Regions from separate parts of the Paenibacillus sp. sgz302114 genome, predicted to be linked through region 2. Evidence: predicted binding sites of a transcription regulator. Region 2 holds the regulator's gene; each other region holds the start of a gene.
What was found. The regulator LexA, encoded in region 2, represses DNA repair genes until DNA is damaged. The targets are predictions, from matches to a motif close to CGAACATATGTTCG.
Positions count from the first base shown of each region.

Region 1: AC0LWF_RS26865 (YhjD family protein) is a predicted target of LexA. The motif match lies at 1,361-1,374, and genes of this name have one in related genera.
Region 3: recA (recombinase RecA) is a predicted target of LexA. The motif match lies at 7,631-7,644, and genes of this name have one in related genera.

Region 1 covers NZ_JBVYOI010000022.1:254-4,066, reverse strand. Annotated here, with positions in the region: gene AC0LWF_RS26870 (ATP-dependent DNA ligase) at 48-905, shown strand; gene AC0LWF_RS26865 (YhjD family protein) at 963-1,334, opposite strand; gene AC0LWF_RS26860 (DNA/RNA non-specific endonuclease) at 1,642-2,601, shown strand; gene AC0LWF_RS26855 (class I SAM-dependent methyltransferase) at 3,151-3,813, shown strand, end outside.
Region 2 covers NZ_JBVYOI010000001.1:852,732-866,343, forward strand. Annotated here, with positions in the region: gene AC0LWF_RS03900 (ribonuclease FAU-1 family protein) at 1-63, shown strand, start outside; gene AC0LWF_RS03905 (YdcF family protein) at 60-740, shown strand; gene AC0LWF_RS03910 (AAA family ATPase) at 858-1,844, shown strand; gene hflX (GTPase HflX) at 1,877-3,169, shown strand; gene AC0LWF_RS03920 (methionine gamma-lyase family protein) at 3,200-4,486, shown strand; gene AC0LWF_RS03925 (MerR family transcriptional regulator) at 4,548-4,958, shown strand; gene glnA (type I glutamate--ammonia ligase) at 4,990-6,318, shown strand; gene AC0LWF_RS03935 (hypothetical protein) at 6,460-7,041, shown strand; gene lexA (transcriptional repressor LexA) at 7,520-8,143, opposite strand; gene AC0LWF_RS03945 (LysM peptidoglycan-binding domain-containing protein) at 8,334-8,711, shown strand; gene AC0LWF_RS03950 (DUF896 domain-containing protein) at 8,878-9,093, shown strand; gene AC0LWF_RS03955 (aldo/keto reductase) at 9,123-10,109, shown strand; gene AC0LWF_RS03960 (hypothetical protein) at 10,158-10,676, shown strand; gene AC0LWF_RS03965 (HAD family hydrolase) at 10,701-11,486, shown strand; gene AC0LWF_RS03970 (acireductone dioxygenase) at 11,563-12,099, opposite strand; gene metH (methionine synthase) at 12,272-13,612, shown strand, end outside.
Region 3 covers NZ_JBVYOI010000016.1:56,453-70,064, reverse strand. Annotated here, with positions in the region: gene yfmH (EF-P 5-aminopentanol modification-associated protein YfmH) at 1-446, shown strand, start outside; gene ymfI (elongation factor P 5-aminopentanone reductase) at 461-1,192, shown strand; gene AC0LWF_RS24920 (DUF3243 domain-containing protein) at 1,281-1,532, shown strand; gene AC0LWF_RS24915 (DUF3388 domain-containing protein) at 1,709-2,473, shown strand; gene AC0LWF_RS24910 (helix-turn-helix domain-containing protein) at 2,491-3,465, shown strand; gene AC0LWF_RS24905 (YajQ family cyclic di-GMP-binding protein) at 3,573-4,061, shown strand; gene rimO (30S ribosomal protein S12 methylthiotransferase RimO) at 4,197-5,525, shown strand; gene pgsA (CDP-diacylglycerol--glycerol-3-phosphate 3-phosphatidyltransferase) at 5,522-6,106, shown strand; gene AC0LWF_RS24890 (competence/damage-inducible protein A) at 6,232-7,491, shown strand; gene recA (recombinase RecA) at 7,714-8,778, shown strand; gene AC0LWF_RS24880 (RecX family transcriptional regulator) at 8,894-9,559, shown strand; gene rny (ribonuclease Y) at 9,745-11,286, shown strand; gene AC0LWF_RS24870 (TIGR00282 family metallophosphoesterase) at 11,462-12,256, shown strand; gene AC0LWF_RS24865 (stage V sporulation protein S) at 12,437-12,697, shown strand; gene AC0LWF_RS24860 (dipeptidase) at 12,810-13,612, shown strand, end outside.

The DNA.
Region 1 (3,813 bases), on a different contig from region 2:
GATGTTGGGTCCTGCCATGATAAGCTTACTATAGGAGGACCTTGCACATGCTCAACACAATTATCAAGCCAATGTTGCTTCAAGCTTCTTCAATAGTAGTCCCGCATAAGAATTGGATTCATCAGATAAAATGGGATGGATTTCGGATATTGATCCATTACAACAATGGGATTATTCGAGCCTTTACTCGCAATGGAACCGAAGTAACTGATCGATTCCCTGAACTTCAAAAAATCCGGTTAAACTGTTCTCAAGCCATTTTGGATGGAGAATGTATTGTCTTGGATCCTGCAGCGAAACCTTGCTTTGAGGATGTTATGAATCGATTCCATGCAAAGAAGCTTGATGCTGTTCAGAAGCTTTCTCAACAGTATCCAGCTCATTTTGCGGTTTTTGATTTGATATTCCATAATGGGGAATCCATACTAAAGACAAGTCTCCATGAGCGCCTGGAGTTGCTCCTGAGAGTTGTAATACCATCTCCGGTGATATCAGTTACATCAACGTATGAAGATGGAGAGAGCTTATTTCAAAAGGTTAAACAGCTTGGATTAGAAGGTATTGTTTCCAAAAATGCAGATAGTCATTATTATTTAGATTCAAGACCTAAGGATGTTTGGATTAAAACGAAGAACTACCGGTATGGTCAGTTTAAAATATCTGGAATACGTAAGTCAGAGTTTGGATGGAGCTTAACTGACGATGGTAAGCATATGGGAGTCATTGAATTTCCACCATCTTCTGACGTATTAAATGCATTCCGAACAGTGGCCAAGCAAATTGTCACAGGAGAAAGTAAGGACTGGATCTATCTGAAGCCGGTACTAACTTGCAATGTTAAATTTCAGTGCTATACAAAGGATAGTAAGCTCCGTCATCCAATATTTGAATCATTTGTGCTTTGAGGATAATGAAAGACAGCCCTGTAAGAATGTTCCATCATTCCATCTAGAGCTGTCTTTTTATTTTTCGAATACCTTAGCGATATACTGACCGAACTTCTTCGATACTTCAGCTTTGACAAGGCTCCTGAGCATCTCAAATACCCCACGGTACCCCTTGTTTACATACTCGTACTTAAATGCTGATTTCTCGCGGACCTCAGAAGCGTCGACTTTCCACAGCTTAATGTCTGCGGTTCGAAGTTGGTTCCGTGTGTACACGAGATCGGCATGGATCATGTCTTGGAGTTTGAGGAGCGCTGCCAGGTATAGAGACTTCATTGGTGTTGTCGAAGCCTCCATGTCCTTTCGTTGCTTTTCTACCATATCCAACATGAGCGGCAGCAGGCAGCACTCTTTAATCACCACAAGTTCTTCTGGCGTTGAGATCACACATATCACCTCTGTGGTAGTATATGCGAACATCCGTTCTTTAGCAACTTATTAACGAAATAAAGGTGTGTACTCGATCATTATCCAAAGTGCTCCGATCGCGCAAAAAGAGATGCTATAGAAACTCTTATCTTATTGGGGAGCCAGCCCTAGCTTTATGTGCAGATGCCGTTTTTCATCGAAGTAAGCGGACAGGATAATTTAAAATCATAATAGTCTTTTATGGTAAGATAATAGAACAAGATAACTTAAAGTCGTCATTTTTTTAAAATGAACAGGTATGAAACTATTATAGGAGAGTCCTAAATTGAAAAAGAAGATGAACTATTTAGTCTTACTGTTAATGATCATCTTAATGGTTGGTTGTACCAATGGAGAAAATTTAACTATTACAAATACAGAAGATGCCCAACAAGAAGTAACCACAGTTGATAAAGAACCTGAAGAAACTATTACCAAGGTCATTGAAGAGACAAAAGGAGAAGAAACTACCCAGACGGTTGTTGACGAACCGGTAGCTGAGGAAACACCAGCCCAATCAAATAATAATGAACTATTCTCAGGATACAAACGTATTGAAGTGGATGGTTGTGATTTGTCTGGGCATCGTGAACCTAATGTCGTTGTGGATGTTGGTTACGGGGACCGTGAATACTGGGCATTTACAAACGAACACGGGCAACTAGTGCGTGTCATTGCTGACGAAATCATTCTACAAGATGACAGTAATGAGTCTGTCTCATCGTCTGGTAGATATTGCTCTGATGAGGCGAAAGTCCCTGGTGTCGAAAGCGATGTATTAGATGAAGGACATGTCATTGCCGATTCTCTCGGAGGAGTATCGAATGCTTATAATATCACCCCTCAAGATAGTACACTCAACCGACATGGTGATCAAGCATATATGGAAGATGCAATACGCAAAGCAGGCGGATCTACTAATTTCGAAGCAATTATCACATACCCGAATACAGAAACTCAGATTCCTTCAAATTATAAGTATACCTATTCATTAAAGGGTAACGTAATTGTTGATACATTTGATAATGTGAACCCGGATCAAGTAAACGCATCACTCGGATTAACAGGCAGTGATTCTTCTGATTCAACTAATCCAGAGGATCTTTCTAGTGTCGATACAAACGGAAATGGAAAGGTAACGATTAAAGAAGCAAAGGCAGCCGGTTATAGTATGCCAATAACGAGGGACCACTGGCTTTACAAATATATGGATGATCGTGATGGTGACGGAATGGTAGGTGAATAAGACTAAAATAAATGAACAAAAGAACAGAATATTTTACTCGTTGGATGATTTAATACAATTTGCAAATGGGTTACATGAAACGTGGAACAGATACATCGTTTTTTCTTTGTCCTGAAGTTTGCTGCCAACTGAGAGAATCTTATTTAGGGTGAGTTGATCCATAAAAAAATAGGCATGTTGATTTTAAATAATGCTCATTTTTAGTGGATGTGACTTTATCATCATCATGTGACTTAATAATAATTCCTTTATCCAGCAGCTCCCCTTGCTGCCATACGTCAACAGGCCATTTGAAGATCCTCATTCTTTCGAAATCAGAATGAGTAATAATTGGTCGAAGTTTAGGCATAAATCCTCCAATGATGTAATAAGATCAATTTACATTATTCTGGTGCCTAACTCAACTGATGCTAGCTCGTTAACAGGCCACCTTGTTCCGCTAACGGAGCAGAATAGTTCCAATATGTGGTAGGGATTTCGTGTTTTATCACGAATAAGAAATATCTCGGAAGAGTCGCTTGATTCACTAATGATAGTTGGAGGGAATCCATGATAAATCACACGGAAATGTTAGAAATCAACAAAGCTGGATGGGATGATGTAGCCAATCAATATTTCGGAATACTAGCTTTACCGAAATATGGGCCTTATGCTCCTACAGAGGATGAATTAAACCTACTCGGTGATGTTGCTGGTAAGACAATATTAGAGATAGGTTGTGGCAGTGGGCAGTCACTCCTATACATGGCAAGTAAGGGGGCAGAAGAAATCTGGGGAATAGACTTATCGACTACGCAGGTTAATTACACTAAAGAGTTGCTCGAGGAAAACAAACTAAAAGGAACCATAAAACAGATGGCTATGGAAGATATGGTGGATCTGCCCAGAGACCATTTCGATATTGTATTCTCTGTTTATGCACTAGGATGGACAGTTGATATTGCACGTACGGTGTCAAATATATATGAAAAACTAAAAAACGGCGGGAAATTTATATTTAGCTGGGAGCATCCAATACAAAGCCGATTGGAATACGACGGCGAAAAAATTAATTATGTTCAGTCCTATAATTCTGAAGGATCTTATAAGGTAAACTGGCGGGGAGTACCGGTAATCATGCACCATCGTAAAGTCAGTACAATACTAAATGAGCTATCCAAAGCTGGTTTTTACATAGATAAAGTACTCGAAGAATCTAGAGTTCCTGAGACA
Region 2 (13,612 bases):
TTCACGCTCAGTCTCAAGCATCGCAAAGCACTTGCACAGAATGGAGAACTTAGCGAATCATGAAATCAGTCCCAGCTACAAAGAAGCCCAATAAGCGCAAAGTCCGCAGTCGGTACCGGATTATTCGGCTCCTGCTGCGGATTACCGCTTTCGGTGCAGCATTCGGTGTATTCTGGTGTGCCTATTTGCTTTACCTCATTAACAGCTACGATGCCCCGAAGACCATTCCGCAGGCTGACGCTGCTATCATTCTCGGCGCGGCATTGTGGTCTGACAAACCAAGCCCTGGACTTAAAGAACGGCTCGATTATGGCCTCGGTTTGTACAAGCAGGGGAAGGTCGCGCATTTTATATTGTCGGGTGGACATGATCATAACGGCTCTGCCTTATCGGAAGCGGAAGGGATGCGCGAGTATCTGACGGCGAAAGGCGTTCCGGTGGAAGCGATGGTGCTTGAAGAGGATTCACGCAGTACATACGAGAATTTGCTGTTCAGCAAACCGCTTGCGCGTAAGCAGGGGTGGAACCATTTGTTTATCGTGACGAATGACTTCCATGCGCCGCGTGCTCTGGACATTGCGCAGTACCTTGATTATCCGAGCGATGCGATGGCGCTTGGTTTCAAGTCGCAAGTGCTGTCAATCAGTTACAATTACTCGCGCGAGGTGCTTGCTTTCACGAAGTGGAAGCTTGATGAACTGCTGCTGCGAATGGGCGTCCAGTTGCCGAATTCCTTCTGACACAGACTCTGTAAGCCTGGCTTCGAAAACTGTTAATATGGCAGATATCACTAGAATACAATGGATTATACGTGCAGCTGATGCCGATGATCCAGCGAAGGATAGGTGATGAAGCAGATGGACGATCGAGTCGTATCAACAGGAGGGGGCGGCAGCGGCAGACCTTCGCGGCAAATTAATGTGGTGCTTCGCAGCAGTGAATCTTTTGCAGCATCGACGAGCAGCTCGGCGCAAGCGCTTGACAGCGAGCCGGTAACTGCGGCAAGACCATTGTCCGCGAATGATCCATACCTCGAAATCCAGCGGGAGCTTGACCCGATGGTCGGTTTGGACAATGTCAAACTGCTCATTTATGAGATTTATGCGCTGCTGCAGATTAGCCGAATGCGCTCAGACGCAGGGCTGTCAGGCGGCTCGCATGTGTACCATATGATTTTCACAGGCAATCCGGGGACAGGCAAGACTTCAATCGCGCGGATTGTAGCGAAGCTGTTTAACAAGATGGGCGTCCTCTCGAAAGGTCACATGATTGAAGTCGAACGAGCTGATCTGGTTGGCGAGTATATCGGTCATACCGCTCAGAAGACGCGTGATCTCGTGCGCAAAGCGCTTGGCGGCGTTCTGTTTGTGGACGAAGCGTACAGCTTGGCTAGAGGCGGCGAGAAGGATTTTGGCAAGGAAGCGATTGATACGCTTGTAAAGGCGATGGAGGATTATCGGAATCAGTTCGTTCTTATTTTGGCGGGTTACCCGCTTGAGATTGAGAATTTTCTAATGACGAATCCAGGCCTTCCTTCCAGGTTCCCGATCCAGATTGATTTTCCCGATTACTCCATTGACCAGCTCATTCAGATCGCGGAGCTCATGGCGAAGGATCGAGACTACACGCTTATGCCGCAGACGATATTCAAGCTGAGGCAGCATCTTATGCAAGAGAAAGCGATGTCGATGTTTTCTTTCAGCAACGCACGGTATGTGCGCAATATTATAGAGAAAGCGTTCAGGCATCAAGCCGTTCGCCTCTTGAATCAATACTCGAGCAGTTCCCCTGGGAAGCAGGAGCTGATGACTGTTCGACCGGAAGATTTGAAATGGGATAAGTAATAGGCATGTATAGAAGGAGTTGCATGGCAAGTATGCGGCAAAGTACGTACGATACAGAAAATGAGCTGAAGGATCGCGCGGTCCTCGTCAGTCTGATAACGCCAAATATAAAACGGGGTACTGGCGATCCTGAGCATTCCTTACAAGAGCTTGTCAGCTTGGCTGAGACGGCAGGCGTTGAAGTGCTCTCCACGTTGACGCAGAATAAAGAGTCGGTTGATACCAAATGGTTTATTGGCAAAGGGAAAGTCGAGGAGCTGCGAGCAGTCGCTGAAGAGCTAGGCGCAACGACGGCAATCTTCGATCAGGAGCTCTCTGGTGCGCAGGTGCGCAATCTGGAAGCGACGCTAGATCTGAAGATTATTGATCGGACGCAGCTCATCCTCGATATCTTCGCGCAGCGGGCTAAGACACGCGAGGGTATTATTCAAGTTGAGCTGGCACAGCTGAGCTATTTGCTCCCGAGGCTGTCTGGCCACGGCAAGAATCTGTCCCGTCTAGGCGGAGGGATCGGAACGAGAGGTCCCGGTGAAACGAAGCTGGAGACGGACCGCCGTCATATCCGCGATAGAATCTCTGATCTGAAGCATGTCCTCGACGAAGTTGTCCGCCATCGGACGCTGCACCGTGAACGCAGACGGAAGTCGGGCGTGCAGCAGGTTGCTCTGGTTGGCTATACGAATGCAGGCAAGTCAACATTGCTTCGCGAGCTCACAGCCGCGGACGTCTATGTCGAGAACCAATTGTTCGCAACGCTCGACCCGACATCAAGAACGCTGGAGCTGCCGAGCGGTAAAGAAGTAATACTTACGGATACGGTTGGATTTATTCAGAACTTGCCACATGACTTGGTAGCGGCTTTCCGGGCAACACTGGAAGAGGTGAACGAAGCAGATCTCGTTCTGCATGTCATCGATAGCTCATCCATTATGCGTGAGGAGCAAATTCGCGTTGTTGAGCGGATTCTCAGCGAGCTTGGGGCAGCAGGCAAGCCGACGCTAATGATCTATAACAAGATCGATATGTGCGAGGATGTTGACTCTGAGCTAATACCGGCGAACGGACAAGATACGCTCGTCATGAGCGCGTACAACACAGACGATTTGCTCCGTTTGAGACAGGCGATCCAAGATCGGATGACGGGGGATACGAAAACTTTTATGCTGCCGGCTGAACGCGGTGATTTGATCGCTCTTGCGTACCGAACAGGTGATGTCATCGAACAGACCGTTGATGGCGATTATATGCGACTGACCGTGCAGCTGAGCAAGCAAGAATACGAATTGCACGGGTATAAACTAGAAGCATTCGTAGAAATGGCATAACGAAGGAACTATTGAGGAGAGACATCTATCGTGAGGCAGCATGAAAGTGAAAGTTGGCTGGAATTAACCAAGTGGGCGGAGGCTGCGGAGACGCAGGCCGCCCCTGTTTTTCGTTCTATCGATGGGATCGCGGAGCGCAATCAGTGGAAAGTTATCGCTGCATTTCAGAAGCACAAAGTAAGTGATTTTCATTTTAATGGCTCGACTGGATATGGATACAATGATACAGGTAGAGAAGTTCTCGACCTCGTCTATGCGGATGTGATGGGGGCGGAAGCTGCATTAGTGCGTCCTCATTTTGTGTCAGGTACTCATACAATTAGCTGCGCTTTGTTCGGCTTGCTGCGCCCAGGGGACGAGCTTCTCTACATCACTGGCAAACCTTACGACACGCTGCATAAGGTCATTGGCAAGCCTGGTGACGGGCAAGGCTCACTGCAGGATTTTGGCATTCAGTATGGGGAAGTTGCGCCGCTATCGGATGGCTCGATTGATTGGGAGACGGTAGGGGCTCGCATAAATGAACGCACGAAGGTCATTGGTATTCAACGCTCTCGCGGCTATGACTGGCGTTCCTCGTACACGGTTGCTCAAATCGGAGACATGGTTAAGCGTGTCAAAGCGTTGAAACCGGATGTGTATGTGTTCGTCGATAACTGCTATGGGGAATTTACAGAGGAGCTTGAACCGACGGAAGTGGGCGTAGACTTAATGGCTGGCTCGCTGATCAAGAATCCAGGCGGTGGCTTGGCGCCAACAGGCGGTTATGTAGCCGGCACTCAGAAAGCGGTAGACTTAACCGCTTATCGGCTTACAGCGCCTGGTATTGGAGGCGAAGTTGGTGCAACGCTCGGTACGCTTCGGGCGATGTATCAAGGGTTGTTCTTGGCACCGCATCTTGTGGGACAAGCGCTTAAAGGAAGCGTGTTCGGCGCAGCGATGTTCGAGCTGCTAGGGTTCGAGAGTAATCCGCGCTATGATGCGCCGCGCACGGACCTCATTCAAGCGATCCGTTTCGACCGCGCGGAGCAACTGATCGCTTTCGTACAAGGCGTGCAGCGCGCTTCGGCGGTAGATGCGCATGTCGTGCCTGAGCCGTGGGACATGCCTGGTTATGAGCATCCTGTCATCATGGCGGCAGGTACGTTCATGCAAGGCGGCAGCTTGGAGTTATCTGCGGATGCGCCGATTCGTGAGCCTTACATTGCTTATATGCAAGGCGGTCTCACGTATGCCCATGTCAAATATGGTGTTCTGAATGCTTTAACTGTACTCGCTGAACGAGAATTAGTTGTAATTAAACCTCACACAACTTGACACGTTTTTGGCATGGCGGTACAATGTAAGTATATATCAGATACTGGAAGGTTGATGCGACATGGGTGACGAAATACGCAGAAATATGGCGCTTTTTCCAATCGGCATCGTGATGAAGTTGACCGACTTGACCGCTAGGCAAATCCGTTATTATGAGCAGCATGAATTGATTGTTCCGGCTCGGACAAGCGGGAACCAACGGCTATTCTCTTTCAACGACGTAGAGCGGCTGCTGGAGATCAAATCATTGATTGAGAAGGGCGTCAACATTGCAGGCATTAAGCAAGTGATGAATCCTGTTTCGAAGGAATCCGAAGACGCGACAGTCGTCAGCGAGCTGTCTGAAGTGAAGAGGCGCGAGCTGTCGGACGCGCAGCTGCACCGTTTGCTGAAGCAACAGCTGCTTGAGAAGAGACCGGGCAAAGCTTCGATGATTCAAGGTCAGCTGTCCCGTTTCTATAACAAGAAATAAAACAAACATTCGTCTAAGGAGATGATTTTGAGTGAGTTACACAAAAGATGACATCAGACGTATCACCCAGGAACAGAATGTCCGTTTTATTCGTCTTCAGTTTACCGACTTGCTTGGAACAATTAAGAATGTGGAAATTCCAGTCAGTCAGTTGGAAAAAGCACTCGATAACAAAATGATGTTCGACGGTTCTTCGATCGAAGGCTATGTACGGATTGAAGAATCCGATATGTACCTATACCCGGACCTTGACACTTGGGTTGTATTCCCTTGGGTAGCGGAAGATCGCATTGCTCGTTTGATCTGTGATGTATATATGCCAGACGGTACACCGTTCGCGGGCGATCCGCGCGGTATCTTGAAACGTTCGCTTAAAGAAGCTGAAGAGCTTGGCTTCACAGCGATGAATGTTGGTCCCGAGCCTGAGTTCTTCCTGTTCAAGACAGACGCGAAAGGCAATCCGACGACAGAACTGAACGACCAAGGCGGTTACTTCGACCTTGCTCCAATGGATCTTGGCGAGAACTGCCGCCGCGAGATCGTACTGACTCTGGAAGAGATGGGCTTCGAGATTGAAGCATCTCACCATGAAGTGGCGCCAGGCCAGCACGAAATCGACTTCAAATATGCGGATGCGATCAAAGCAGCTGACCAAATCCAGACGTTCAAGCTCGTCGTTAAGACGATTGCACGTCAGCATGGTTTGCATGCGACATTCATGCCTAAGCCGTTGTTCGGCGTAAACGGTTCCGGTATGCACTGTCACCAATCGCTGTTCCGTGGCAACGTGAACGCATTCTACGATGAGAGCGATAAGCTTGGTCTTAGCCAAACTGCTCGTTATTACATGGCTGGCGTACTTCGCCACGCTCGTGCGTTCGCAGCGATTACGAACCCTACCGTTAACTCGTACAAGCGTCTCGTACCTGGTTACGAAGCACCTTGTTATGTAGCTTGGTCTGCAAGTAACCGCAGCCCGATGATTCGTATTCCTGCTTCCCGCGGCCTAAGCACACGCATCGAAGTGCGCAGCCCGGATCCTGCAGCGAATCCTTACCTCGCGCTTGCTGTTATGTTGAAAGCCGGCCTTGATGGCATCAAGAATAAGATTGCTCTTCCAGCTCCTACAGACCGTAACATCTATGTGATGACGGACGAAGAGCGTATCGACGAAGGTATCCCAAGCTTGCCGGGCGATCTGAAAGAAGCATTGACGGAGCTGCTTCGCAGTGAAGTCATCTGTGATGCTCTTGGCGATCACGCGCTTGCACACTTCTATGAATTGAAAGAAATCGAGTGGGACATGTACCGCACGCAGATCCACGAGTGGGAACGCGATCAGTATTTGACACTGTTCTAGGAAACGCTATATACCCCTTGTTGCCTTTTGGCAGCAAGGGGTTTTTATTGTTGAGCGGGTATGCTTCGATCCGCTTCTCACCCGTGACCTCTGTCCCGCATACACTATATGTTAAGAGGGTATAGGAGAGAGAAGGCGACAGTGATGAACGGAAAAGCGGGAACGGACGCGCAATTTCGGTTAACAGGAGCGATACTTCGAAAGGTTGCGGGGATCATGATTCCGTTCTATCGCAAGATCGCGTGCAATTATTCATTCGCGCTGAGATGGTCGAAGGCTGTTCGTACGACGGATATTGATACGTTAGCGAAGATGTTCAAGTCAGTTGCGCCATCGGCAAAGCTGAGCAGCTTGTCATCCAACGGAATCGGGTATTTCTTTGATTTTGAATATCCGGATCCGATTATCCAATACTCATGCGGATTAACGATTCCGCCAGGCACAACGCAGTTTACGTTCTCTACGCCGGTTCATCGAATGATAGCTCGAGCGATTCTGCCATTCTATCGATCACTTCGTTCATCGAGCGCCTATGCTGCAGCCGTCGCGAGAGCGGTCAATAATCGTAACATCAAACGGCTGAGAAGGCTGGTTCGCCGGAAAGTGACGACTATAGCGCTCAAGCGAATTCTGATCGCATTCTCAGGCGTGGCATTGAACTTTAAGTACAAACGAAGTAAGTTTATGTATCAAAGCTTGTTATTTCGGGAGCTTGTAGGTTAACTGACATCCTACGGCAGAAAGAACAAGGTTGAAGTCCGAGTGCGAAGGCGAACGTTACCGCTCAAATTGTTAACGCGAATGGCCTGCCTCCAGCAGGCACGAGAACTCGAGGGAAAATAGAGAGTGTTGATTCAATCTGCCATTGTATTCTTGTTCTCTCAGCTCCGCCAAGCGCCGATTCCGGCAGTTTCCATAACTGAGTGTGCTGAATCTGCACTCTCATGACTTCAATCGGCCGATTTCCTTGCTGAGAGTGCGTATTACGCACTCTCAGCATCGCCAAGCTGCCAGTTGCGGCAGTTTCCTTACCTGAGAGTGCTGAATCCGCACTCTCAGAGCTTCAATCGACCCATTTTCATGCTGAGAGTGCGTATTACGCTCTCTCAGCATCGCCATTTGCCTAAGATCCTGAACAAAAAGAAAGGGCCATCCGAGGCGATGCTGCAGCACCTCGGATGGCCCTTTGTAATAAATAGAATTAGTGAATGTCCCTGAACAAGCCGATGACCTTGCCGAGAATGGATACGTTGCGAAGACGGATCGGTTCCATCGTTGAGTTCTCCGGTTGGAGGCGGATGTGATCCTTCTCCTTGTAGAACGTCTTCACCGTTGCTTCATCTTCTTCAGTCATTGCGACGACGATATCGCCGTTGTTAGCTGTTTGCTGTTGGCGCACGATGACATAGTCACCATTGTGGATGCCTGCTTCAATCATACTCTCACCAATAACATTAAGAATAAAGACAGTATCATCGCCGACTTTATCCGCTGGAAGAGGGAAATAGTCTTCGATGTTCTCAGTTGCGGTAATCGGGACGCCTGCGGTTACTTTACCGATGACAGGCACTTTGGATACTGCGAGCGGGAAAGGGATAATGTCGGCGTCGTCGCCGTCCAAAATCTCAATGGCGCGAGGCTTCGTCGGGTCGCGGCGAATAAGGCCTTTCTTCTCAAGACGGTCCAGATGACCGTGAACGGTCGAGCTGGAAGCAAGTCCAACAGCTTCGCCGATCTCACGTACAGAAGGCGGATAGCCTTTCTCGCGCACTTCTGTCTTAATGAATTCTAGTATCGCCTGTTGGCGGTTTGAAAGTTTCGACACCGGAATCACCCCAAAGTTTCATTTGTGTCAAATTATAGCACAGAACCGGAGTTCGTACAAACATAAGTTCTTGAAAACACAGGTTCGCGTATTTGTGCGAACAAATGTTCCAAAAACGCTTGACCACAAACAAACGTTCGTGTTATTCTTATTTCAACGACAACAGAACAAACGTTTGGGGTGCTGGAGAATGATGACAACGATATCTTCTTACTCAACTACTTATAAAGGAAACACGAGAAACAACCATGCAACAAAGCGTGTTTTGAATGATTCTTATAAGCAACGTCTTCTATTAAGACTAGCAGTTGCAGGATTACTGTTCGTACTGCTGTTCACTGGGCTGACATTGATGACGAGCTACGCTGGCAGCGAGCATCCTGCTGAACCGACTGCAATGGAGCAAGTGGTTGTGGTCGGAGCGGGCGACACGCTTTGGGAAATTGCTGGCAGAGTGCGCGAGGCGGGACAAGATATTCGTGAAGTGGTGTACAGCTTGAAGAAGCGGAACAATTTAACGAACAGCACACTGCAAGCTGGGCAGTCTTTAATTGTTCCTGCTGAATAACACTTATAATGGAATATATGAACTAGGTAGTTAAGCCTGAGCGCATGATTCGCTCAGGCTTCTTCTATCTCTGAAAGGACCTGTGTTACCTTGACAATGGCTCCTTATTAATGTCAAAGTAAAGGGTGACATGTTGACCTTAGGCAGGGAAAGGAGTGCAGTAGAAATGAACGCTATAGACAAAGTCATAGCCCGTATTAACGAGCTCTCTCGCAAAAACAAAACCATCGGTTTAACACCGGAGGAGCTTGTTGAACGAGACGAGCTACGCCGTCAATATCTAGACAACTTCAAAAGCAATTTCCGCAATCAACTGGATACCATTAAATGGGCGGAAGATGAAGAGGACGGAGAGAACGGCGGAGGTTCCATTAAGCACTAATGACTTCTATCATGTAGGAGGGGACGAGCATGGAATATCGGTTACTAGGCAGAAGCGGCCTAGCTGTGTCTGAGCTTTGTTTGGGAACGATGACGTTTGGCAATACAACTAGCGAGACAGATTCCATCAGTATGGTTCACCGGTTCATGGAGCAAGGCGGTAATTTCCTGGATACAGCCAATGTATATGTAGGCGGAATTTCAGAGGAGATTGTCGGACGAGCGATTAAGGACCGTCGTTCGGATGTTGTTCTGGCGACAAAGGTCAGATTCGCTACCTCTACCAATGCGAACGGCGTCGGAGTATCGAGAAAACATATTATGGATGCCGTCGAAGCAAGCTTGAAACGGCTCGATACTGACTACATAGATCTCTATCAAGTGCATGTATGGGATCATGCGACTCCAATAGAAGAAACATTGCGTGCGCTTGATGATCTTGTAACAGCAGGCAAGGTCCGATATATCGGTTGTTCGAACTTCTTTGCATGGCAGCTGATGAAGTCGCTTGCGGTTAGTGACTGGAACCGCTATGTTCGTTTTATCTCTATTCAACCACAATACAGTCTAGTCAGCCGTGAGATGGATCGCGAGATGATCTCTCTATGCCTCGAAGAGAATGTTGGTATTATTCCTTGGGCACCGCTTGGTGGCGGATTCTTAACCGGCCGCTATGGGGCAGAAGAGCCGACCAGCGGACGTCTGACATCCAAAGTAGGCGAGAGCTCTTGGGGGAATCGCGCGAACTCGAACAACTTCGCAGTGCTTGAAGCAGTTAAGCAGGCTGCGAAAGAGCTGGATAAGACACCTGCACAGGTCGCGCTTGCATGGCTGCTTCGTAGGGAAGGTATCACGTCGCCGATCTTCGGTGCGAGCACGCTTGCCCAATACGAAGAGAATATGGGTGCGATTGGCTGGTCGATGCCAGAGGCGGTATGGAAGCAGCTTGATGAGGTTAGTGCTTTGCCAAGCGAATATCCGAACCGCTTTATTGCAAAGTTCGCACGGCCGCTGTAACGAAAGAACAACATTAATTTGTGAATATGTTTTGTAGGAGGAGCATCCTTGTCAAGATCGTGGGAACGTAAAGTTCAGAAGAACCAAGCTCAAATTAACAAACAGCGGAAGAAGCGCGGTCAAAAACCACTTTTGTCCGCGACATCCAGCGTAGAAATGCTCGATACATTCAGAGGTCGCAGCTATCTAATGCCTGCGTTCCTGCTGCTGTTCATTTTATTCTATATCATCGTGACGATAACATCGGAGAACTTCAAGGATACAGGCTCTATGTTCTGGGTAACAATCGGCTGTTACGTCCTATTGGCGCTGCTCTTCATGTTCCGTCGTCCTTACCTAGCGATTGGCAAAGATTTTGTTCGTTCCCGCCGGTTTACAGGGGATCGTTCGATCTATGTGAACAACATTAAAGCGATCAATGTCCAGAAGGGCTATATCGTGATCGAGCAGCTCAAGGGCGGCAACTGGGTGTTCTCCCGTCTTATTAACCGATATCCAACTGAGCAGATGGCAGACCGCTTGCGTTCGTTTGCCGGACAGCATGAAATTCCTTTTACAGATAAATAAATAAACGAGAGTGGAGTGCAAATCATGGCTAAGCAAGCAGTTCTATTTGATCTAGATGATACGCTATTGTGGGATGACCGCAGCGTGCAAGAAGCGTTCGACGCAACTTGCGAGGCAGGAGCTGCCCAAAGCGGCGTAGATGCGAAGGCGCTTGAAGAAGCTGTGCGCCGCGAAGCGCGTGCGCTCTATGAATCGTATGAGACGTTCGCATTCACGAAAATGATCGGGATTAATCCGTTCGAAGGACTGTGGGCGAACTTCCTCGAAGGCGAGCAGAAGGAATTCCGCATGCTGCAGGAGCTCGCTCCAGGATACCGCCGCGATGCTTGGACGCGCGGACTTAAGTCACTCGGTATTGATAATCCGGAGCTCGGCGCACAGCTCGCAGAGCAATTCCCAGCGGAGCGCCGCAAGCGTCCTTACGTATACGAGGAGACGTTCGCGGTACTCGATCAGTTGAAAGGCAAATATAAGCTGCTGCTGCTAACGAACGGTTCTCCTGACCTGCAGCGCGAGAAGCTGGCCGGCGTACCTGCGATTGTTCCGTATTTCGACCACATCATCATCTCTGGCGAATTCGGCAAAGGGAAGCCTGCCGCAGAGATCTTCCACCATGCGCTTGAGCGTCTCGGCATCGAGCCGGAGAACGGCATTATGGTTGGAGATAAGCTGACGACAGATATTCTCGGCTCCAATACGATTGGCATGACATCCGTTTGGATCAACCGCCATGGCATGACTCGTACAGACGAAATCATTCCAGCTCATGAAATCAAACATCTCGAAGAATTGCTGCCGCTGCTTGTGTAATGAAGCTGCAGCCACCAAAAAAGAAGACCCGCCATCATGGCAGGTCTTCTTCTTTTCTTCGTTCATCATCCAACTGTTATGCAAAAGCAGGATCTTCGATATTCGTTGCAATCCAGCCATCTTTCTCGATAAAGAGGCGAACTGCGATAATTTCGCGGTTGTCCATAAGCGTGAAGAAATGCGCTCTGTTCTCAGGAACGGAGATGACGTCGCCAGCTTCCAGCTCAACGTCGAAGTAGCCTGTTTCTTCGTCACCTTTAATTATGAAGATGCCACGGCCGGATACAATACCGCGAATCTCATCTTCTGTATGCGTGTGGATCTGCTCGAATTTCTTCAGCAGCTCCTCGATGTTTGGAGTCGCGTCCGAGAGGGAGATGACATCCCAAATTTGGTAGCCGCGGCGTGCAGCGAGTTCGCGGATCTCTTCATCGTACGTAGACAGAATCGTTTGCTTCTCTTCGTCGGATAGTACGAATTTGTTATGAAGTTCAGCTGGCAGCTTGCTTGCTTCCCAATGCTCATACAACACTTCTTGGTTGTCTAGAAACGCACGGACGTTCTCTTCGCCGGAGATGCGTTCGTTCGTGTTGCGAATTCGAATTTCAGCCATCGCAATAATCCCTCTTTTCACAGTATCATACTTGCCAATACGATTAAGTATAGAACAATTTGGTTGCCCTGTCGACAGCGCGGACCCCATGCTTGCAAAAGGTTCTTTGCACTTACGGTGAATTCTGGTAGAGTAAAGGGAAATGATTTTTTTGGCGGAAAGGAAGACATCAATGACGAAACCGACGATTGAGGAAATGCTCGAAAGACGCATTCTTATACTAGATGGTGCAATGGGTACGATGATTCAACAGGCTGATCTCGGGCCGGATGATTTTGGCGGCGATGAGCTTGAAGGTTGTAACGAAATTCTCGTTCTCACGCGTCCTGATGTCATTCAAGGCATTCATGAGGCGTATTTGGAAGCTGGCGCGGATATTCTTGAAACAAACACGTTCGGTGCGACGGCTGTCGTACTGGCGGAATATGATATTCCGGAAAAAGCGCGGGAAATCAACCTTGCCGCTGCTAAGATCGCTCGTGCTGCAGCGGATAAGTTTACGACGGTGGACAAGCCTCGCTATGTTGCAGGCGCACTTGGTCCGACGACGAAGACGTTGTCTGTTACAGGCGGAGTTACGTTCGATCAGCTCGTAGAGGACTATTTTGAGCAATCTGTTGCACTTATTGAGGGCGGCGTTGATGCGCTTCTTCTTGAGACATCCCAAGATACGCTTAACGTAAAGGCGGGTACAATCGGCATTCATAAAGCGTTCGAAGCGACAGGCATTACGCTCCCGCTCATGATTTCGGGTACTATCGAACCGATGGGAACAACGCTTGCCGGCCAAAATATCGAGTCGTTCTACATCTCGCTGGAGCATATGAACCCGATCTCGATCGGTCTGAACTGTGCGACAGGTCCAGAGTTTATGCGCGATCATATCCGTTCACTCGCAGGCATTGCTCGTTCGGCAGTCAGCTGCTACCCGAATGCAGGCTTGCCGGATGAGAACGGCAATTACCATGAGTCGCCGGCTTCGCTCGCGAAGAAGATTGCTGACTTTGCTGAGCAAGGCTGGCTGAATATTGCCGGCGGCTGCTGCGGCACGACACCTGCACATATTCGCGCACTCGCGGAGACTCTCTCGAACTATGCGCCGCGTACGAAGATGGGCGAGCATCCACCTGCAGTTTCCGGTATTGAGACGGTATATATCGAAGAAGATAACCGTCCGATTATGATCGGTGAGCGGACGAATATTTCCGGTTCGCGTAAATTCAAACGTCTCATCAAAGAAGAGAAATTCGATGAAGCGTCTGAAATTGCTCGCGCGCAAGTGAAGAACGGCGCGCATGTCATCGACATCAATTTACAAGATACTGATATTGATGAAGCATATGCGGTTCATAAGTTCATTCCGGAAGTGGTAAAAAAGATTAAAGTGCCGCTCATGCTCGACTCCACATACGACCACATTATCGAGCTGGGCCTCAAATATTCGCAAGGTAAAGCGATCATTAACTCCATTAACCTTGAAGATGGCGAAACGAAGTTCGAGAAGATTTTGCCG
Region 3 (13,612 bases), on a different contig from region 2:
CGAAGCTGATGCTTGAGGCGCTGCTCGGCTCGAGTTCGCCGATTTATCATGCGCTGTACGATGACAATCTTATCTCCGATTCGTTTGGGCATGAGTTCAACAGTAGCGAGGACTATGCGTTCTCCGTCGTTGGTGGCGAAACACGGGACCCGGATGAGCTCATTCGCAGACTGCGTGAGGCGATCGAGGGCGCTAAGGCGAGCGGCCTTGATAAAGCGACTTTCGAAAGGACGAAACGAAAGAAGATTGGCGGCTACTTGCGTATGCTCAACTCCCCTGAGGCAATTGCCGGAGAATTTACGCGGTATCGGTTCCGTGGTGCTGACTTGTTCAAGCTTGTACCCGTGTATGAAGATATCACACTGGATGAAGCGAATGCGCGGCTGCGCAGTCATTTCGACTGGAACCGAATGGCAGTATCCATTGTAGCGAAAGAAGCGAAGTGAAAACATTAAAGGAAATGACGGTTCTTGTAACTGGGGGAAGCCGAGGCATCGGCGCGGCAATTGCGCGCCGGTTCGCCTCGGAGAACATGAACGTCGTCATTCACTATAATCAAGCGCATGAAGCGGCGAACGAAACTGCTCGCACCTGCATGCGTCTTGGCGCTGCCAATGTATTGACCGTAACGGCAGATATTCGTTCTAGAGAACAGCTCACTCGGATGCGAGAGAAGCTGGAGCAGCGCGGCATGATGCCGGACATCGTCGTGAACAATGCTGGCATTGCGCATTACAGCATGCTTGCCGACGTGACGGATGAGGTATGGGATGAAGTGATGGATGTGAATTTGAAGGGCATGTTCCTCTGCACACAGCTGTTCATGCCGGCAATGATCTCACAGCGCTTCGGCCGTATCATTAATGTATCGTCGATCTGGGGGATGTCGGGCGCTTCGTGTGAAGTGCTCTATTCAACGAGCAAGGGCGGCATGAACGCTTTTACGAAAGCGTTGGCTAAGGAGCTCGCCCCATCAGGCGTGACGGTTAATGCCGTCGCTCCAGGTGCTGTCGATACCGTCATGTTGGACAACCTGAACGCTGAAGAGAAAAGCGCCTTGGAGTCGGAAATTCCTCTCGGACGCTTTGCGCAGCCTGAAGAAATTGCATCGCTCGTTTATTTTCTGGCGCTGCCCGAGTCAGCTTATATTACCGGTCAGATCATCAGTCCGAACGGCGGCTGGCTAACCTAAAGGTTGATTGTTGTATAAGAAGGACGCTTTGCGTGTAAAATACGATTGTTGCCGAGTAACGGCTAACGCGCAAAGGAGGAACGAACAAATGTCAACTGTCCTTTCTAATTACGACACTTGGAAAAACTTCTTGAATGATCGTGTTTCACAGGCTAAAGGAATGGGTTTGAACGAAGATACGATTGCGAATCTTGCTTATGAGATCGGCTCCTTCCTTGGGGAAAAGGTCGATCCTAAGAACGAGCAGGAACGGGCAATTAAAGAGCTATGGGATGTCGGCGATGAGTCAGAGCGTAAAACGATTGCAGGCCTGATGGTCAAGCTTGTCCAGCAATCGTAAACGTTCATTCAGAAAAGTTAGGCGTGAAACTTATAGTTTCTGAATGATTCGGAAAAGCCTCCCGCTAGTGGAGGCTTTTCTGTAATGTTTTGATGAGTTGCAGGATATTGACGAATATTGTAGAATAATGTTTTTAGAGCCGCATTATCCTTTTTATACTTAAATAGAGGTGTCCTATGGAGTTCAAACAGTGGTACATGGAATATAAAATACATAAGAACCGTCCTGGTCTGCTTGGCGACATTGCTTCGCTGCTCGGGATGCTTGAAGTCAATATCCTTACAATCAACGGCGTAGAGAACCGTACGCGCGGCATGCTGCTCCAAACAAATGATGATGAGAAAATCGAAATTCTCGGCCGTATGCTCGAGAAGGTTGACAATATTACCGTTCTGAAGCTTCGTGAGCCAAAGCTTGTTGATATTCTTGCTGTTCGCCATGGTCGCTACATTGAGCGCGATTCGGACGACCGCAAGACGTTCCGCTTCACGCGCGATGAGCTTGGTATGCTCGTTGATTTCCTTGGCGAGGTGTTTAAACGGGAAGGCAATCAATTGATCGGTTTGCGCGGAATGCCGCGCGTAGGGAAGACAGAATCCATCATTGCGGGCAGTGTTTGCTCCAATAAACGTTGGACGTTTGTTTCATCTACTTTGCTTCGCCAGACCGTGCGCAGCCAGCTGTCGGAAGAGGAAATGACGCCAAACAACATTTTTATTATTGATGGCATTGTAAGTACAATCAGATCGAATGAGAAGCATCATGCACTCCTTCATGAAATAATGGCGATGCCTTCGACGAAGGTTATTGAGCATCCGGATATTTTCGTTAAGGAATCTTCCTTTGAATACAGCGATTTCGATTACATTATCGAGCTTCGCAATACACCGGATGAGGAAATTTCATACGAGAAGTTTACGATGGGGTATGACGATTTCTAAACTAAGGAGGTGTGGTCATGTCGGATTTAGGCGCTCTGCTGCGGAAGGCAAGGGAGCAGCGCAATCTGTCACTGGATGATATCCAGGAATTAACGAAAATTCGCAAACGCTATCTCGAAGCGATTGAGGACGGCAATTATAAAGTGCTGCCTGGATCTTTTTATGTGCGTGCATTTGTGAAAAACTATTCGGAAGCGGTCGGCTTAGATGCTGAAGAGGTGCTTCGCTTATATACCAATGAAATCCCTTCAAGCGCTCCGGAGCAAGTGATTGAACCCGTTCAGCGGCCACGCCGGGCGCAATCTCATTCATCTGACCGTCTTAGTCGGTGGGGCTTTCGCGCGCTAATGTGGTCATTCCTGCTTCTGATCGCGGTATTGGTCTATGTCTATGCGATTAAGCAGCCGGACAAGGACAAGGTCAATTCGGCGGACCAGACGAAGATGACGGATCAGACGAAGCCGCCTGAGACGACACCAGATAAGGATACGGTTAAGAACAATACCGATACTGATCAAACAACGACGGATAATTCGACAGACGGTCAAACGAACAATGTTACAACGCCTCCAAAAGACGAAACGCCACCGGTCGAACAGACGACACCGCCTCCACCAACAACAACGTTGGCATTGGACCGTTCAAGCGGAACTGTTGACTTCTATACCGTAGCTCCGGCAGGCAAGCATACCGTTACTTTTACTGCAACCGGTCGCGTGTGGGTCGGCATCAAGAGCAAGAACCGCAGCGGAAAATATATTTATCAGAAGCAGTTTGATACAGCAGGAGGAACGGAAACCTTTGAGGTGGACGGACCTGCCTATGTGAATGTAGGGCGAGCTGATTATGTTGAAGTGACCGTCGACGGCGTTGCACTCGTTGATGGCAATAAAGCGAATCCGCGCAGAATGCAGCTGAATATGGCTGAAACGACGACTGAGACGCCTGCGGGAACGCAAAAGGAGACAACGGAGACTCCTGCAACGCAATGAAGAAGGGCATTCTTCCTGGCAATGTCAGGGGTGAATGCCTTTTCTTGCGGATAAAGATGAGTTATAATGTTTTTCATGAAAAAGATGTAGAGGAGTTGCAATGAAACATGGCAGAGAATGCGTTTGATATTGTATCGAAAGTCGATATGCAAGAACTGAACAATGCAATTACACAAGCGCTGCGTGAAATCGAGACGCGCTTTGATTTCAAGAACAGCAAGAGTAGCATCGAACTTGAGAAGGAAGATATTGTTGTCGTCTCCGATGATGAGTACAAGCTGAAGAGCGTTATCGATATTTTGCAATCCAAAATGATCAAGCGCGGCGTTCCGATCAAGAACATGGAGTTCGGTAAAGTTGAGGGCGCTTCTGCAGGAACAGTCAGACAGAAGATTAAGCTGAAGCAAGGCATCGAGCAAGATATTTCGAAGAAGATCAATACGCTTATTCGTGACTCAAAGCTGAAAGTGAAGAGCCAGATTCAAGGCGATTCCATCCGTGTTACTGGCAAGAGCCTTGATGATTTGCAAGCCGTTATGGCGATGCTAAGAGGGGCGGATTTACAGATTGACCTGCAATTTACGAACTACCGTTAGTGAAAGTTATGTTAAACTAAAGTCCTGATTTGCCGCGTTTCGCGCAGGCAAGTAGGGCTTTTTCCTTTTTTGACACTGTAAATGCCTTGTATTATACTTGTTAGGATAGCTTTTCGGAGGGGTTTGGGGGATATAATGACAGAACGAGTTAAAGTAGTAACGTTAGGTTGTGAGAAAAATCTCGTGGATTCGGAGATTATGTCCGGATTAATCGATGCGCGCGGCTACCAGTTAGTCGATCAGGCGGATGACGCTACGGTTATTATTGTGAACACTTGCGGTTTTATTGATGCAGCAAAGGAAGAATCGGTCAATACGATTCTTGATATGGCTGAATTTAAACAAACGGGACGTCTGAAGGCCCTTATCGTTTCCGGTTGTTTGACTCAGCGCTACAAGAAGCAGCTCATGGAAGAAATGCCTGAAATTGATGGGATTGTCGGAACAGGCGATTTCCACCACATTACAGATATTGTCGATGAAGCTCTTAACGGTAAACGTCCGGTGAAGGTAGGCAATCCAGCATTCGACTATGACCAGAAGCTTCCGCGTCTTGTTACGACGCCGCGTTACACCGCCTATGTGAAGATTGCTGAGGGCTGTGATAATGCATGTACCTTCTGTTCGATCCCGATTATGCGTGGTAAATTCCGCAGTCGTTCGATGGAGTCGATTGTTGCGGAAGTGCAGCAGCTTGCAGATCAGGGCGTGAAGGAAGTCAGCCTCATAGCGCAAGACTCGACGAACTACGGTACGGACCTGTACGATAAATTTATGCTGCCAGAGCTGCTGAACCGCGTCAGCGAAGTAGAAGGCATCGCGTGGGTGCGTCTGCACTATGCATACCCTGGCTTCTTCTCGGACGAGCTGATTGAGACAATCGCTTCGAACGACAAAGTGTGCAACTACATTGATATGCCGCTGCAGCACAGCGAGGATTCGATTCTGAAGCGGATGCGCCGCCCAGGCCGTCAGACGGATACGCGTGCGCTAGTTCAGCGCATTCGTTCACGTATCCCGGATGTAGCGCTCCGCACATCGATTATCGTCGGCTTCCCTGGCGAAACCGAAGAGGATTTCGAGCGCCTGTGCGATTTTGTGCGCGAGATGAAGTTTGATCGTCTTGGCGTGTTCACTTATTCTCCGGAAGAGGATACACCTGCCGTTCGTTTGCCGAACGAGGTGCCGGATGATGTGAAGGAATGGCGTTCCAATACACTAATGGAAATTCAGCGCGAAGTGTCCAAAGAGCTGAACGGCAAACATATCGGCAAAGAGATCGACGTGCTTGTTGAACGCTATGATGGCCGCAGCGATGTATATGTTGGCCGTTCTGCCTACGATGCGCCAGAGATTGACGGTGAAGTATTTATTACGAAATGCAAAGCCGCTATCGGCGAAATTCAAAGAGTGCGCATCACGCACGCTTATGAGTTTGATATGTCCGGGGAGGGACTATCGTGAATTTAGCCAATCGTATTACGCTTGTCCGCATCTTTTTGGTTCCGATCATCATGGTGCTGCTCTTAATTAATGTAGATTTGAAGCCGCTAACGATTTCTGGCTCCGATTTCTCCATTACTTGGAATCAAATTTTGGCTGCGCTTGTCTTCATTATTGCAGCGAGTACAGATGGTCTGGATGGCTATATTGCGCGTAAAAATAAGATTGTAACGAATTTGGGCAAATTGCTTGATCCGCTAGCGGACAAGCTGCTCGTCGCTGCAGTGCTTATTTCGCTTGTTGAGATGTCCAAGCTGGATGCTTGGATTGCAATTGTGATTATTAGCCGCGAGTTCGCTGTAACCGGGCTTCGCCAAATTGCGCTGCTTGAAGGCTCTGTACTTGCAGCGAGCAAATGGGGCAAGTGGAAGACGGCTGTGCAAATTACGATGATTATCGCGCTCCTGCTGAACAACTTTCCGTTTACGTTTGTGGATTTCCCGTTTGACATCATTGCCAGCTATGCTGCTGCATTGATCACGGTTTATTCCGGAATCGATTATTTCGTCAAGAATAAGAATTTGATTCCGATCAATGAATAGTTCGCTCTCCAAAAAGTAAGCTTGCATATAGCATCGCTTCTTCTGAATAATAGAAGAGGTGATGCTTTGTTTGTCTTATTGCCAGTTATCGATAAATGTATCTACATAAGAATGGAGTTGTTGAGATGCGTGCTGAAATTATCGCAGTCGGGACGGAGCTGCTGCTCGGCCAGACGGTGAACACGAATGCGACGTACTTATCGCAAGGGCTTGCGGAGCTTGGAATTGATGTTTACTTTCAGACGGTTGTCGGCGACAATGCCGGGCGAATTCGCCAAGCGATTGAGCTCGCGCGCACAAGAGCCGATCTGATTCTTTTCACAGGGGGACTTGGCCCGACGCAGGATGACCTGACGAAGGATGCGCTTGCCGCTTATTTGAACCGTGCAATCGAGCTGCACCAGCCGTCTATGGACACAATCGTGGAGCTGTTCACATCACGGGGCATTCATATGGTTGAGAGCAACCGCAGACAGGCACATCTGATTGAAGGCAGTGATCCGCTTAAGAATGATGCGGGGCTGGCTGTCGGTAACGCGCTGAGCGAGGATGGCACTCATTATGTGCTGCTGCCAGGTCCGCCGCGCGAGATGAAAGTGATGTTTGATGGTCCGGCGAAGGCGTGGATCCGCTCTATCATGGGCGAGGAGCGCAAGCTGTTCTCGCGCCAGCTGATGTTCGCCGGAATCGGCGAATCGAGCCTTGAGGAAGAGCTGATCGACCTGATTAATGCGCAGACAGATCCTTCGATTGCGCCGTATGCGAAGGATGGCGAAGTTGCAATTCGGATCTCGACGAAAGCGCTGGACCAAGCGGAAGCTGATGCGCGGCTGGATGCGACAGAGGCGCAGATTAAGACGCGCGTTGGGAAGCATCTGTACGCTCGCGAGGATATTCCGCTAGAGGAGGCGGTCATTAGGCTGCTGCGTGCTTCCACGCGGACGCTGGCCAGCGCAGAGAGCCTCACAGGCGGTCTGTTCGCGCAGCTGCTCACGCAAATTCCAGGCAGCAGCGGCGAGTTTGCCGGCGGCGTCGTGACATACACGAACTTGATGAAGCACAAGCTACTGAGTATCCCGATGTCCCAGCTGGAGGGGACAGATGCTCCAGGTGCGGTCAGCGAGTCCACCGCTGCGCTTATGGCGGAGCGGGTGCGTGAGCTGGCAGACAGCGACTTCGGCGTGTCGCTGACGGGCGTTGCGGGTCCGGCCGAGTCCGAGGGCAAGCCGGTTGGCCTTGTTTATTTCGGGCTGGCGGAGCGAGGCAAACCTACATGTGTTTTCACCGCTAAGTTGAGCGGCAATCGCGGCATTATTCGACTGCGTGCAGCGAAGTCGCTGATGTACCGGGTCTGGCAAGCACTAAGCGGAGCAGAGGAGAATTAGCTAGCGGTTATGGTTTAAATAAGGCTTGCCAACTTGCTGGCGAATCGACTATAATCGACATTAGTTACCGGAAGAACCGTGGCGAAGATTACTTTGCTGCGGTTCTTTTTTTCTCCTTTTTGGCCAAAAGAGAAAAATAAGAATATATGTTCGTAAAAACTCTTGTCAAAGCGATAGAAACAAGGTATCATAAAAGTATAAATCATGAAGGATGTGAGTTCGTTGGCAGATCGTAAAGCCGCACTCGAAATGGCGCTTCGTCAAATAGAGAAGCAATTTGGTAAGGGCTCTATTATGAAGCTCGGTGAATCTACTCATATGCAAGTTGAAACTGTATCCAGCGGTGCGCTGGCATTAGATATTGCACTTGGAATTGGCGGGTTCCCACGGGGCCGTATTATTGAAGTTTATGGTCCAGAATCTTCCGGTAAAACAACCGTTGCGCTGCACGCAATCGCAGAAGTTCAACGTGCAGGTGGACAAGCTGCTTTTATTGATGCCGAGCATGCGCTCGATCCATCCTATGCAAGCAAGCTTGGCGTAAACATTGACGAGCTATTGCTTTCCCAACCGGATACTGGGGAGCAAGGCCTTGAAATCGCTGAAGCGCTCGTTCGCAGCGGTGCAGTTGATATCGTTGTCGTTGACTCTGTTGCAGCACTCGTTCCGAAGGCGGAAATCGAAGGCGATATGGGCGACTCCCACGTAGGTCTACAAGCTCGTCTGATGTCGCAGGCGCTTCGTAAGCTGTCCGGTGCGATTAGCAAATCGAAGACGATTACGATCTTCATCAACCAGCTTCGCGAGAAAGTCGGCGTAATGTTCGGTAACCCTGAGACGACGCCAGGCGGCCGTGCGTTGAAGTTCTACTCCACGATCCGACTTGATGTGCGCCGTATTGAGTCTGTTAAGCAAGGTAACGACATTGTCGGTAACCGGACTCGTATTAAAGTTGTAAAGAACAAAGTTGCTCCTCCATTTAAACAAGCAGAAGTCGATATTATGTACGGAGAGGGCATTTCCAAAGAGGGAAGTCTCGTTGATATCGGCGTCGAGCTGGAGATTATCCAGAAGAGCGGCGCTTGGTTCTCCTACAATGGCGAGCGTCTCGGCCAAGGTCGTGAGAATGCGAAACAGTTCTTGAAGGATCACCGCGATATTGCAGCGGTCATTGATAAGCTAATCCGCGAAGCAAGCAATGTGGCAGCGGCGGCGGCAGGGAATGAACCTGTAAGCCAAGACGACGATGATGATTTCGAGGACGAATTGGACTTGGAAGTGGAATAAATCTCCGTTGACTTATGTCAATTGGTAAATAGAGAAGCACCTGTCAGCAGGTGCTTCTCTATTTTTGTAGGTTTTGGATTGTGTAGGTTTTGGCAATAGTGGAAGGAGGAATTCGGTGTTAATTATTACCGGTGTGGAGCAGGATCGCAAATTAAAGCAAAGGTACCATTTATTTGTAAATAATTCGCAGGAACCTTATATCAATGTACATGAAGACTTGCTCATAAAGTTTCGGCTGTTCAAGGATCGCGAGATCCATGCGGACGAGCTGAAGGAGATTGTAGAAGAAGATAGCCGGCACCGCGCCTATATAACGGCGCTCGCGTACCTTGGAGCGAGGCAAAGGACGGAGAAGGAGATACTGCGCTATCTAGCTAAGAAAGAAATCGATGCCGAGGTGGCTGCGAAGGCGATTGTTCGACTGACGCAGGAAGGTTTGGTGAACGATAACCAATACGCGAACATGTATGCGTCAGAGAAGATGAGAACTCAGCTGAAAGGCAGACGCCTTCTTCAGCAAGAGCTGCAGCAGCGCGGCATCTCCAAGGATATGGCGAAGCAAGCTTCACAGGAGCTGAGCGCGGAATCGGAGCTCGAGGTCGCGGTTCGGGCGGCCAACAAGAAATGGCCTTATATTAAGGGCGAGCCGCGGGAGAGGAAGCAGAAGCTGGCTGCGTTTCTGCTGCGCCGCGGGTTTCCGATGAGCGTTGTGCGGGAAGCGGTCAAAGCTGCTGCGCAGCGGATGGAAGATGATGAAGATGGGCACATGCTTGACAATTGATTTTCACAACAGATAAAATGAGTTTGTATTATACATTTCTAGAATCGATTTTCCTTCCAAAAATTGATTCGAACCCATTATTTCCGTCAATTAAGTAATGTACGTATCGGGTTAAAAACCGGCTGTGAAAAAAACAAATACTATTCCCAAGCGTTTGCTTAGGTGAGCAACAAGGAGGTGAGAAGATGCCAGTATGGTTAGGTATACTGATCGCTCTCGTTGTTGGTGTAATTTTCTTTGGTGTCGGTTATTTTATTCGCAAATCGATCGCCGAGGCCAAAATTTCAAGCGCCGAGCAGGCCGCTAGTCAAATTATTGACAATGCGAGGAAAGAAGCCGAAGCGCTTAAGAAAGAAACGGTCCTCGAAGCGAAAGATGAAGTCCACAAGCTCCGTACCGAAGCTGAGAAAGACATTCGCGAACGTCGCAATGAGGTACAGCGTCTTGAAAGACGACTGATTCAGAAAGAAGAGTCGTTGGATAAAAAGATAGAAGCGCTGGAACGCAAAGAAGAACAAGTAGCCAACAAAGAGAAGCGGATCGAGGAAACACAAGAACAAATCGATTCCCTTTACAAGCAGCAGCTTAGTGAGCTGGAACGTATCTCTAACTTGACGATGGAGGATGCGAAACAGATCATCCTGACTAACGTTGAACAAGAGGTTCGCCACGAAACTGCCCAAATGATTAAAGAGATCGAGCAGCAAGCGAAGGAAGAAGCGGATAAGAAGGCACGTGACATTATCTCGCTCGCTATCCAACGCTGTGCAGCTGATCACGTGGCTGAAACTACGGTATCCGTAGTTGCATTGCCAAATGAAGAAATGAAAGGCCGCATTATCGGACGTGAAGGCCGCAACATTCGCGCACTGGAAACGTTGACCGGTATCGATCTCATTATTGACGATACACCGGAAGCGGTCATCTTGTCTGGTTTCGATCCAATTCGCCGTGAAATTGCTCGTACTTCCCTCGAGAAGCTCGTTGCAGATGGTCGTATCCATCCTGCACGGATTGAGGAAATGGTTGAGAAGTCACGTAAAGAAGTGGACGAACGTATCCGTGAATACGGAGAGCAGGCGACTTATGAAGTTGGTGTGCATGGCTTGCATCCAGATCTCATTAAAATTTTAGGCCGCCTCAAATATCGTACAAGCTATGGTCAGAACGTGCTCAAGCACTCCATGGAAGTCGCTTATTTGTCAGGTCTCATGGCAGCAGAGCTGGGTGAAGACATTACGCTTGCAAGACGTGCAGGTTTGCTGCATGATATCGGCAAAGCGCTCGATCATGAAGTGGAAGGCTCACATGTCGAGATCGGCGTAGAGCTTGCCAAGAAATACAAAGAGCATCCTGTTGTTATCAACAGTATCGCTTCCCACCACGGCGATTGCGAAGCAACATCGGTTATCGCAATGCTTGTCGGCGCAGCAGATGCGTTGTCGGCGGCACGGCCTGGTGCAAGAAGAGAGACGCTCGAAACGTATATTAAACGTCTGGAGAAGCTTGAAGGCATTTCCGAATCGTTCGAAGGTGTTGAGAAGTCGTATGCGATCCAAGCAGGCCGCGAGGTTCGCGTTATGGTTCAACCGGAGAAGATCGACGATACCGAAGCATTCCGCTTAGCGCGTGATATTACGAAGAAGATCGAGAGTGAACTCGATTACCCAGGGCATATTAAAGTTACAGTTATCCGCGAGACGCGGGCTGTCGAATACGCCAAATAACTTTCATAGCAATGAACTAGAAAAGTGGCTGCTTGCGGCCACTTTTCTAGTCTTAAAATATAAGCAAAGAATAGGTTTTTCCTATACTTTGCTTGTATTTTCATGCGAAACGTTAGCTGTATTCGTCACAGAACGGAAACAGCCGTTTACGCTCGGATTAGAGAGGTTTGATGAAATGAACGTATTGTTTATTGGTGATATTGTTGGCAGCGTAGGACGTACCGCAGTGAAGAAGGTACTGCCTGCATTGCAGTCAAAATACAACCCGCACATCATCATAGCGAACGGGGAGAATGCAGCAGCAGGAAGAGGCATTACAGCTGCGATTGTGAAAGAGCTGCTCGATGCAGGCGTACACGGGATTACGATGGGTAACCATACGTGGGACAACAAAGATATTTTCGAGTGGATTGATGATCAACCGCGCATTGTAAGGCCAGCGAACTATGTTGAAGGCTTGCCGGGCCAAGGTGCAACGATTATTAAAGCGAACGGCAAGGAGCTTGCTATCGTGAACCTGCAAGGCCGGACATTTCTGCCGCCAATCGATTGCCCATTCCGCAAGGCGGATGAACTGATTGAGCAGTTGCAGCAGAAGACGAAGAACATTCTTGTTGATTTCCATGCTGAAGCGACTTCGGAGAAAATCGCGATGGGCTGGTATCTGGATGGACGAGCCTCGATCGTTGTCGGTACACATACGCATGTGCAGACGAATGATGATACGATTCATCCAGGCGGTACAGCCTTCTTGACGGACGTTGGTATGGTCGGTCCGAAGAATGGTGTACTCGGCATGGATCGCGATGCAGTGCTACATAGGTTCCTGACGCAATTGCCGACGCGGTTCGTCGTTGACGAAGGCGACTGGCATTTCCATGCGATTGTCGTGGATATCGACGACGCGACTGGTAAGGCACGCAAAATCCAGAAGGTCCGTTTAACGGAGACGGATTGGCTGCTCATGTAGCAGCCTTTTTTTCTTTTTAGAGCCTTTTCGTCATCGACCGCAATGCTACCCTATTAAAATTTGCACAATTCAGAAGATTTTGCTAACTAGGCATGAAAATAAGAAGGAATTATTTCACCTCTCTCGAATACTATCTAAATAGCAGTATTCATCCATCATTCCCGAGGAGGTATACTTTCCATGGATGTCTTAAAAGTTTCAGCAAAGTCCAATCCAAATTCTGTTGCAGGGGCGCTTGCAGGCGTATTACGCGAACGCGGCGCGGCTGAATTACAAGCAATCGGGGCTGGTGCGTTGAATCAAGCGGTAAAGGCGGTAGCGATCGCAAGGGGGTTTGTCGCTCCGAGCGGTGTGGATCTAATCTGTATCCCAGCGTTCACAGACATTATAATTGACGGTGAAGATCGGACGGCTATTAAGCTGATCGTGGAACCGAGATAGTGCAATAGGAGCTTAAATATAAGTGCAATTTAATGGACCTGTTTACGACGTAGGCAGGTTTTTTTGCGTTAACCGGCTGGGGCTGCTTATCAAAAGGGAGGCGTTCAGTAAGATGGCTAATTTAAATAGTGCTGATTTTCATTGTGATGTGCTGTGGAAGCTGTTAGAGGATCCTTCGCTTTCATTCGAGCAGGATGCCACGAACGCGCTGGACGTAACGTTGCCGAGACTGCGGCAGGCGGGGGCAGTGCTGCAGACGTTTGCAATCTACGTATCGGATCGGACGGAGAAATCCATGATTCCGATTCTGCGAAGCATCGATCTGTTCCATCGAAAGGTGCTTTCAGCGCCAGATATGACCTTTGTGCGTTCGTCAGATGATGCGGCTAAGCTGCAGAGCAGCGGCAAGATCGGCGCTATGCTCTCGCTTGAAGGGGTGGACGGGCTCCAAGGCGATCTCGCGATGCTTCGCATTCTGTTTGCACTTGGCGTCAGGGCCGTCGGACTCACATGGAATCATGCCAACTGGGCAGCTGACGGTGTGATGGAGCCAAGAGGAGGCGGCTTAACAAAAAAAGGCCGCGCCTTAGTAGAAGAATGTAATAGATTGGGTATAATGGTTGATGTGTCGCATTTGAGCGACCGCGCATTTTGGGACGTGCTCCATCTGTCTACGAAGCCGGTCATTGCTTCCCATTCCAATTGTCGGACGATTTGCCCGCATCCACGCAACCTGGCTGATGATCAGCTGTCGGCGCTGCTTGCCGCAGGAGGTATGGTTGGGGTTACTTTCGTGCCGCATTTTGTCGCCTCTCATCATCCTGTACAAATTACTGACGTGCTGCGTCACATAGAGCGAATATGCGAGCTAGGCGGGATAGAACAGCTTATGTTCGGTTCAGACTTCGACGGTAT